3 regions of the Tissierella pigra genome follow, and region 1 is predicted to be linked to each of the others. Evidence: riboswitches for the same ligand, from Rfam matches in the RefSeq annotation. Region 1 holds a riboswitch; each other region holds the start of a gene.

Evidence for each region. A riboswitch is a leader RNA that binds a small molecule or an ion and turns the genes downstream of it on or off. The one in region 1 is predicted to bind cobalamin.
Region 2: it holds a riboswitch for cobalamin, as region 1 does, so the genes downstream of both, KQI41_RS13490 (CGGC domain-containing protein) here and KQI41_RS18865 (DUF2292 domain-containing protein) in region 1, are expected to answer to the same signal.
Region 3: it holds a riboswitch for cobalamin, as region 1 does, so the genes downstream of both, KQI41_RS17860 (ABC transporter substrate-binding protein) here and KQI41_RS18865 (DUF2292 domain-containing protein) in region 1, are expected to answer to the same signal.

The regions. Positions count from the first base shown of each region.
Region 1 covers NZ_JAHLPJ010000001.1:1,159,830-1,163,047, reverse strand. Annotated here, with positions in the region: gene KQI41_RS05750 (ABC transporter ATP-binding protein) at 1-441, opposite strand, end outside; gene KQI41_RS05745 (DUF4430 domain-containing protein) at 458-1,426, opposite strand; gene KQI41_RS18865 (DUF2292 domain-containing protein) at 1,560-1,712, opposite strand; cobalamin riboswitch at 1,828-2,012, opposite strand; gene eno (phosphopyruvate hydratase) at 2,235-3,218, opposite strand, start outside.
Region 2 covers NZ_JAHLPJ010000001.1:2,744,552-2,747,769, reverse strand. Annotated here, with positions in the region: gene KQI41_RS13500 (FecCD family ABC transporter permease) at 1-403, opposite strand, end outside; gene KQI41_RS13495 (ABC transporter substrate-binding protein) at 413-1,426, opposite strand; gene KQI41_RS13490 (CGGC domain-containing protein) at 1,445-1,765, opposite strand; cobalamin riboswitch at 1,878-2,053, opposite strand; gene KQI41_RS13485 (O-antigen ligase family protein) at 2,119-3,218, opposite strand, start outside.
Region 3 covers NZ_JAHLPJ010000001.1:3,690,269-3,693,486, forward strand. Annotated here, with positions in the region: gene KQI41_RS17855 (FecCD family ABC transporter permease) at 1-52, opposite strand, end outside; gene KQI41_RS17860 (ABC transporter substrate-binding protein) at 54-1,097, opposite strand; cobalamin riboswitch at 1,313-1,496, opposite strand; gene KQI41_RS17865 (winged helix-turn-helix transcriptional regulator) at 1,624-1,935, opposite strand; gene KQI41_RS17870 (Dps family protein) at 2,052-2,486, shown strand; gene KQI41_RS17875 (CD3072 family TudS-related putative desulfidase) at 2,595-3,146, opposite strand; gene KQI41_RS17880 (ABC transporter ATP-binding protein) at 3,174-3,218, opposite strand, start outside.

The DNA of each region.
Region 1 (3,218 bases):
TCCCCCTGACATCTCATTAGGTCTATGATTCTCATGGGTTTCTATCCCTACTTGTTTCATTATCTCCCTGGCTTTTTCAATTCTTTCCTTTGGTTCAATTCCCTTTAATGCCAGAGGAAGAGCTACATTCTCCAAGGCAGTATATTGAGGTAATAGGTTATATGACTGAAATATAAATCCTATATTTTTACGTCTAAATTTTATTCTCTGACTTTCTCCCATCTTTTCAATATGCTCTCCCTCAATTATAATTTCCCCATCTGTTGATTTTTCTAATCCTGCTAAAATATTTAATAAGGTGGATTTTCCTGAGCCTGAACGCCCAGTAATACTAATGATTTCTTTTTTTTCAATAGATAAATTGATTCCATCAAGAGCTTTTACTATATTTTCTCCTATTTTAAATTCTTTTTTAATATTCCTTAGTTCAATAAAAGACATTATATTCTCCTCTTATTTAATTCCCTAGCCATTCTTGACCTAGATCCTTTCCTAAGTCACAGGTATAATTCCACTCTATTACATCTCCTGACTGCAATACATATACTCCAGCTCCATAGTTAGGATACCAGCCATTTACGCAATACATCCATCCGCTCCATTGTCCTCCATCAAACTCATAAAGATTATTTATCCCTTCTATGTATGCTGATTCTTTATTTCCTCTATATGCCATCTGTATTTTATATTTATCCCTTGCGACTTCCAATACATTTAATACCGTATCTCCATCTTTTATTTTAAATGTGGTTGTAGATAAGATCACTCCGCTTTCTGGTACTATTCCTTTAAATTTAGGGTCTTTATGCATATCTTTATTTACTGCTGTGTCACAACGTATAGTAAGGGTTACTGTATTTTCCTTTGGTTTCTGTTTCTCTGGCTCTTTTTCTTTTTCCGTTTCCCCTTTATTTTCATTTCTACTATTGTCTTTCTCTTTTTTCTTTTCTTCTTTTTCCTTCTCTTTTTCTTCTTCCTTTTTACTTTCCTTCTCCCTTAACTTTTGTTCAAAAAAGTTATCTTTTTTCTTGTCCTCTGCTGGCTTTATTTCTACATTATCTTTTCCTTCTTCTTTATCTTTTAATACAAACCTTAATTCTTCGTCTTTAGATTTCTCCGAATTTTTTAATCTTAATTTCTCCCAAAATGATAGTTCCTTTTTATCCTGCTGAACTACATCTTCTTCCTCTATTGCAATTTCAATTTCATCCTCATTTTTTGATGATAACTTTTCTCTCATCTGTGCCAGTAGGGAAGTCGCTTTTAAACTTTCTTCATCTTTTTTGTTCTCTATAAAATAGTCTATTTCTAAATCCTCATTACTGCTTACTCCCTCAGCCTTATCTGAAAAACATCCTGTTAAAGGAATGATTAATGTAATTAAGATGAAAAAAAGAATTAATTTTTTTATGATATTTTTCTTCATTTTACCCCTCCATAATTTAACTAATGTAAAAGGTATAAATCTTTTCAATACAAATTCCCCTCTTAATTTCTACAAAAACAAAAAAACACTACCTTATTACAAGTAGTGCCTCCAGTTTTCTGGTCAGCATATTCTATAGTTTTATCGACTTCTTTAATTCTTCCACTCTTACGGGTTCACTATTCTGAATTATAATTTTGATTTCTCCAAATTCCGTATTTCTTATTAATTCTATAAGATTTTTTTCCTTATCTGTAAGCCTTAAACTAACATTTTTATCATTCACCTTTGCATAGCACCTCCCCTAAATAAAAAAAATGTCTTAACTTCCAGGAGTTAAGACATTTTAATCATATATCAATACACATAGTCACTACATCTAACCTCAATCCCGGAAGGCTAATGAAAATATAGCTTAGGCAGTTCTCCTGACTTATGGGTCGTAGCTTTTCTTTACCTTCCCAGAATTTTTCCAGTGGTGTGTCAAAAAATTGCTCTCCATTTACAGTGGCCGGACCGTTCATGATTTACACATGATTATCTTTTAATCTCTATTATATAAAGAACCTAAGTATTTTTATATTTAATTTTATAATTATTTCCATTATATACCATATCTTGAATTTTAACAATAGATTTAGAATATTAACTATGGAACTTCTATATTTAACTAATTATAAAATGAATAACATATAAAAAGTTTAATTAATACTAGAGAATATGAAAAGATTTTCTTATTTATTCTTAAATTTCTATAAAATAAAAAAAGATTTCATTAAATACAATGAAATCTTCTTATGTTTAAATATTATTTTTTTAGATTATAAAAAGTTTTAATTCCTTTGTATACCGCTTCTTCTCCTAGCATATCTTCTATTCTAAGTAATTGATTATATTTTGCTACTCTATCAGTTCTTGATGGAGCACCAGTTTTTATTTGTCCTGCATTCATTGCAACAGCCAAATCTGCAATAGTAGTATCTTCAGTTTCTCCTGATCTATGAGAAATTACAGCAGTATAACCATGAGTCTTAGCCATTTCTATAGTATCTAAGGTTTCAGTTAAAGTACCAATTTGATTTAATTTAACCAATACTGAATTTGAAATTCCCAATTCTATTCCTTTAGATAATCTTTCAGTATTTGTAACAAATAAATCATCTCCTACTAACTGAATCTTATTTCCTAGTCTTTCAGTTAATAGTTTCCAGCCATCCCAATCATCTTCTGCTAATCCATCTTCAATAGATATAATAGGATATTTATTTACTAATTCTTCATAGTAATCAATCATTTCATTTACTGTGAGAACTCTTCCTTCTCCTGCTAAATTGTATACTTTTTTATCTGTATCATACATTTCTGTAGCAGCCACATCTAATGCAAGCATTATTTCTTCTCCTGGTTTATATCCAGCTTTTTCTATTGCTTCTACTATGGTTTTTAAAGCTTCTTCATTACTAGATAAGTTTGGTGCAAATCCTCCCTCATCTCCTACAGCAGTATTTAATCCTTTAGATTTTAAAACTGATTTTAAGTTATGGAATATTTCAGCTCCCATTCTAAGAGCTTCTTTAAAACTCTTTGCTCCCACGGGCATTACCATAAATTCTTGAATATCCACATTATTATCAGCATGTTCTCCACCATTTAAAATATTCATCATAGGAACTGGTAAAGTTTTAGCATTTACTCCACCAACATATTGATATAATGGCATACCTAATTCATCTGCTGCTGCCCTTGCTACTGCTAAGGATACCCCTAGAATTGCATTAGCCCCTAGTTTCCC
Region 2 (3,218 bases), 1.6 Mb from region 1:
CTCCTAACATAATGGCAATGGTAGCCCCTAAATATGCTCCTGAAGATACTCCCAATATATACGGATCTGCCAATGGATTTTTTACTACTGCCTGCATGATTAGACCTGATATGGAAAGTCCCATTCCAACACAGGTGGCAAGGATTATTCTAGGAAGTCTAATAAACCATACAATATCAATAGCTGAACTACTTGGTAAGCTTTCTTCAGTTCCTATATCAAATAATTTATAGAAAATTATTTGATATATATCTTTAGCTGATATATCTACAGAACCCATAGTTACAGATGTTAATATAGAAAAAATTAGTGTAACTATTAAAAGAAGAGTAACGCCTACATAAATAGGCGTTCCCTTAAATAATCCTTGATTATTATTTCTTTTTACAAGTTTTTCTTTCATAGTCGACTCCTAGTTAAGCTCTGGATATAATCCTTTGCTTATGGATATTATACCATCTAAGGTTCTTATACCACTTGCATAAACTTCACTTAACATAATGGAATATACTCTATTATGTTGTATAGCTGATATACTTGATAATGCTGGATTTTCCATTATAGATTGTAAAGCCGTATCTCGATCTATGGCATCTCCATAATAAACAGTAAATATAACTTCAGGATTAAGATTTACTAAATCTTCTGCACCAATTCTACCATTTTCTTTTGCTACTAAATCTGCTCCAACTAAAGTGGCAATATTTCCTCCAATACTGTCTTCTCCATAAATTCTAAAAGTATTTTCTTTTCCTATTTCTAAAATAACTGTTTTTACTGGTTCCCTATCTTTTCCAAATTCTTTGGCTTTTTCGATTTCAGCCTTCATATTATCAACTATAGCCTTTGCTTTATCCTCTACATTAAAGATTTTTCCCATATTTAATATATCGTTATATTCATTTTCAATAGAATCTGGTTTAGAAACTCCGCTATTTTGTGCCATATAAGTATTTATATTTCTTTCATGCCAAAACCCAACATCTCCAAGTCTCTTTTCCCCAAAAAAAGAATACCAGCTTAATATAAAATCTGCTTCAAGCCCTATAACTTCTTCTTTTGTAGGAACATTATCGTAATATTTTACTTTACTAAAGGCTTCTTTATATTCATCTTTTACATCATGGTCAAGTCCTGCTGCCGCCACTATTTTATCCTCAAGACCTAATGCTAACAATGTTTCAATGGAGTTTTGATATACAGCTACTACTTTTTCTGGTGTTTTTTCAAAAGTAATTTCTATAGGTTCTTTTTCATAATTATATGTGGTTATGATTACTGGATAGTGTTCATTTTTAACTTCTGTACTTTCCACGGTATCTTCCACAATTACATTTTCATCTTTAACTTCTTCAGATTTCTTATTACAACCTGTAATACTAAACATTATTGCTGTTGCTAAAAATATACTTAAAAACTTTTTCATTCTGTTTCCCCCTATATATTAATGAGTTCCTTCTATTACTTCTATATTATTCTTTGTAAAAACTTCCTTTATTTCTTCTAATATATTTGCTTTGCATTTTACTACACATACACCTAAATGTAGTCTTTCTACTTCAAATTCTTTTAGTTTTTTACTGATATTTTCTATATTTTCTTTAGTATTTTTAGAACATATATCACAGGTAAAAAAAGAAACTAATTCTGTACTTATATTTTTATACTCTTCAAAATGCTTTTCCTTATTATTATAAGCTTTAAAACATCCCATTGTTGTACAAATACCATTGATTTTTTCACATACACCTATTGCTATTTTCATAATTCCTCCTAATTTTAAAAATAAAAAAACAATCCTATTTAAATTAATAAAGGATTGCTTATAGAAAATACATTTTTCCTATTCTAATCTACCTCCTTCATCTTCCGTAAAGTATAGTAATAAAAAATAGGCAGGTATTCTGACTCAAGGATCTACATTTTTTCAGCCTTCCCAGTTTCCTAGTGGCATATTTGAAAAAACTTCTCTTTTACAGCGGCGGGACCGTGTGGGACTTTCACCCAACTTCCCTTTTAATCTAAAATTAGAACCTATTTTTTTTATTTAATTGTCGACTCAATTCTACTAAAAAGTTGAATTGTTGTCAAGATTTATGAGTATAATAGGAAATCAGTCTATTTCTTTTCCTCTTGTTTATTTAATAGTTTCAATCCACAAAGGCATATTCCAACTACTATAAAAAACAAGAATAGAATTCTATTATAAAACCACACATGATCAGCAAATCCCATAACCATTAGTCCACCTATACCAGATATACAAGCTATTAATATATTATTAATGGAATCATCTTTTTTATTAAATATCAACACCATAGATTTCTTAAATAATCTAAATATTAATAATATAAATGATCCTAAAGCCAATATTCCAGCTTCTAACCAAAGTTGTAAATAAAGATTATGAGTATGAGCTACAGTCTTTAATGCAAAGGATTTATATCTTTTATATATAGTATTAAATACTTGATTTCCTAGACCTACACCACCAAGCCAATAATTTTTCAACATAGGTATAGCAGGTTCTAAAATTTGTTTTCTATACTTTATAGATGAATCGTTTGGGTTAAATATTGTTAGTATTCTTCTATAAATAGATTGAGGTAATATTGGGATACATAGTATTCCAATTAAAATCATAAAAGGCAGAAGCTTTTTATTTTTAAAGAATACAAATATAAACATTGCAAATGCAAAGGATACCCAAGCAGATCTAGAGCCTGTTTTCAAAAGTATTACAACAATAGGTAAAGATATACATAGGATAAATGCTTTTTTCCACCAAGATTTTGAGTTAAAAAATACAGTCCCTAAAAACGGCATAGTAAGAACCAACAATTCTCCATATATATTAGGATTTCCCATAGTTGAAAATACTCTACCAGACATACTTTGATTAACTGTCAAATCAGTTAAAGAAGGATTAACCTCTATACCAACTACTTTCCATTGCCATATACCATATAGTACTGTAAGAAAAGTTCCCATAAGAAGTAATTCAATAAGCCTATTTAATTCATCTGTTGAATCAATAGAACTAATAATTATAATCACTGTAATAAATGAGATTAAATAATAAATAAAGTAATTTATACTTTCCCTAGGAAATAAAGATGTTACAGTTGCTAAAGTTATTGTAGCAAAAAACAGCACTAAGCTAAAATCTAAATGAAAAATATCTATGGATTTAGCAGGTTCAATTATAATCTTTATAA
Region 3 (3,218 bases), 2.5 Mb from region 1:
TAATGGTTATTTTAAAACCTTTATTGTCTTTAAGGGAAATATCGCTTTTCATCCTACTTATTCACCTCTTCATAAATTTCTGGATAAATATTTTTAGCCATATATTCTATGGCTTCATTATAATAAGGCCCTGCATTATACAAAAAGTATTCCTGTGGAAGATGAATAACACGACCTTCCTGTACAGCTTTTACCCCACTCCATACTGGATTTGTGTTAAATTCTTCCTCTATGGATTTTATAGCTTCTTCATTACTGGAAATCATACTGGTAACCAAAACATAATCTGGATTTTTCTCCACTATATACTCTATATCCAATGGCGTAGTTTCTGATCCTATAGTATCTGGTGGTAAATCAGATGCAATATTTTTAAGTCTCAATATCTTAGCAACATCTCCTGCTATACTATTATCTAGTTTTACAGCAAGTGTTTTAGAAGTTATATATAATATAACTACAGATTTAGATTCATCTGGTAATTTTGATACAATTTCTTTTTTCTGTTTTTCCAGTTCCTTTATTTTAGTTTCAGCTAGTTCTTCCTTCTCAAGTATTTTTCCAAATGCCTTATATGTAGACACCACATCATCATATCCTCTTATATGAGTAGTGATTACATTAAAACCCATTTCTCTTAACTTCTTTGCTTGAGTTGATTGGGTTCCAACTTGAGCTATAATTAAATCTGGCTTATGAGGTATTACAGACTCCATATCTATAGAATATACAGGCCCTATAGTTGGAAGATTTCGTATTTCCTCTCTATACTCTGGTATAAGTTTCACATTGTCTGATACGTCAGATGTACATACAGACTTGCCTCCTAAATCGTACCAAATGTTTAAAGGAGTACCAGACAATACAGCTATCTTCTCTGGTTTCTCTTTTAAAATAGTTTCCTTTTTTAAAAAGTCCTTTACAGTTAAGGGATACTTGTCTCCTTCTACAGTTATTGATAGCTGAGTATCATCTACCTTTTCTGTATTCTGAACATTGGTTAAACCACCTACTCCTGTGGTTTTGGTACAACCTGAAATACTAGTGGTTATTACAGCCAAAATCATTAACCACAATATGTTTTTATACTTTTTCATCTTTTTCACCCTTTCTTTTTACGGTACATAAAAAACTCCAACATTCATAGAATTCTACGATTGCTGGAGTTTTGTAAGCCTATATATAGACCATTTTTGTTGTTTTAAATCCAAAAATAATTGCTATCAAAAAACCTTCTGAAAATAATCATCAGAAGGATAGCCAAATAAAGCAATTTACTTAAAAACTAGCTTTCTCCATCTACCGTAGAGTTATTCTGCTAATAAAATAGGAAGGTATTCTGACTCAAGCTTAATCATCTTTTCTGCCTTCCCAGTTTCCCAGTGGCATTTAGAAAAGACTATTCTTTTACAGCGGCGGGACCGTGAGGGATTTACACCCTACTTCCCTATTACAATAGAATAATAATTCTATAAACCTATTTATCCTATATTCAATTTTAATCAACATTATACTACATAAATAAATTCCACACAAGCTTCAGCAAATATGTTTGTTATCTTTTTATTAATACTTAAGACCTGATGAATGTTTAATACAAGGAAATCAACTCATTATACCTGTTTATCCAGATTTTTGCTCAAAATACTTATCCTCCAAATCTTCTAAGTGATAAAAAATATGAACTAAATCTTTGCCAAAGCTCTGCAAGGAATAGTAGTTATCACTTCCATCGGTTATTTTCTCTATAACCTTTCTGTCTAGTAATATAGTTAATTTCCTATTTAATTCTGTATGACTCATATATGGGATACTATTTAAAATATCCTTATACCGTCCATTCCCAAGATGGATAGACTTTAGAATTTCTGGTATCCATCTTAGTTTAATTAAATCATGTACAATTTCAAATCCATTAGAAATTTTGCTTTTCATAATTTCACATCCTTACGAACAAATTTGTGCCTTTTTGTTTATCTTATTTTATCATATAATTAGATTAAAGAAAGATACTAATTAATAGTTAATTAAAAATTTTTAGGAGGGGTTATATGAAACATGTAAATTTATTACAAAAATATTTATCAAATTTGGCTGTATTGAATATTAAATTCCACAATATCCATTGGAATGTTGTAGGTAACCAATTTGTTCAAGTTCACGAATTTACTGAAGGTCTATATGACAAATTATTTGAAAATCTAGACGAAGTTGCAGAATTATTAAAGATGAAAGATATAATGCCATTATCAACTATGGCTGAATACCTAGATAATTCAGATATTGAAGAAATCAAGGCTAAAGATTTTGCAATTAAAGAATCATTAGAAATAGTTAAAACAGATTTAGAAAAAATGAAAATATTAGCAACTGAAATCAGAAATATAGCTGATGAAGAAGGAGACTTTGAAACTGTAGCCATATTTGAAGACTACGTTGCTGATTATAGTAAAAATATATGGTTCATTAATTCTATATTAAAATAAAAATAAGTATAATATAAAATGAGGCTGTTTCATAACTGGTTTATCAGTTATGAAACAGCCTTTTTTATTCTCGAGCTAACAACTGATAAATAGGAGAATTACTGTTTTCTAGTTTATAAATTCTGCTATTTTATCCAAAGAACTATATACATCATTTTCATTAATTGCTATAAAGGGTATCTTTATTCCAGATTCTTTCAGATAATTTGTTAACTCTTCCATAAATATACCAGAACCTTTAACTTCCTTTAAAGTTTCAAGGATGCTTTCTAATTCATCATTATTCGAAATCTCTCCTCTGAATTCTCCAGAACAAGTATAATTAACTCCACAACTTGGACTTCCATCTATACCCACAACTCCTAGAATCTCATATCCTGCATCAATATAACTTTTAGTCTGTTGAACTATTGGTCTAAGCATTTCTCTACATTGTTCTCTATAAAATAAGGTATCAAATTGCTCCTTTACATGGCCCCATCTTTTTATTCCATATACAATCATTTCTGGACAAGGAAGTTGAATAATACCAATATCTTTCTCTGCAATAAGATTTACAAATTCCTTAAAAATTCCCCCATACTGACTAAGACCTTCAACCTTAGAATTGGAATTAATGATACAATGACAAATTAATATTATCTTTTTATTCCTTTTCAATTTCCATCCTCCTTAACTATTCCATAGTTATAGATTAATACAATGATTTTTCTTAAATTTTAAATATACTTC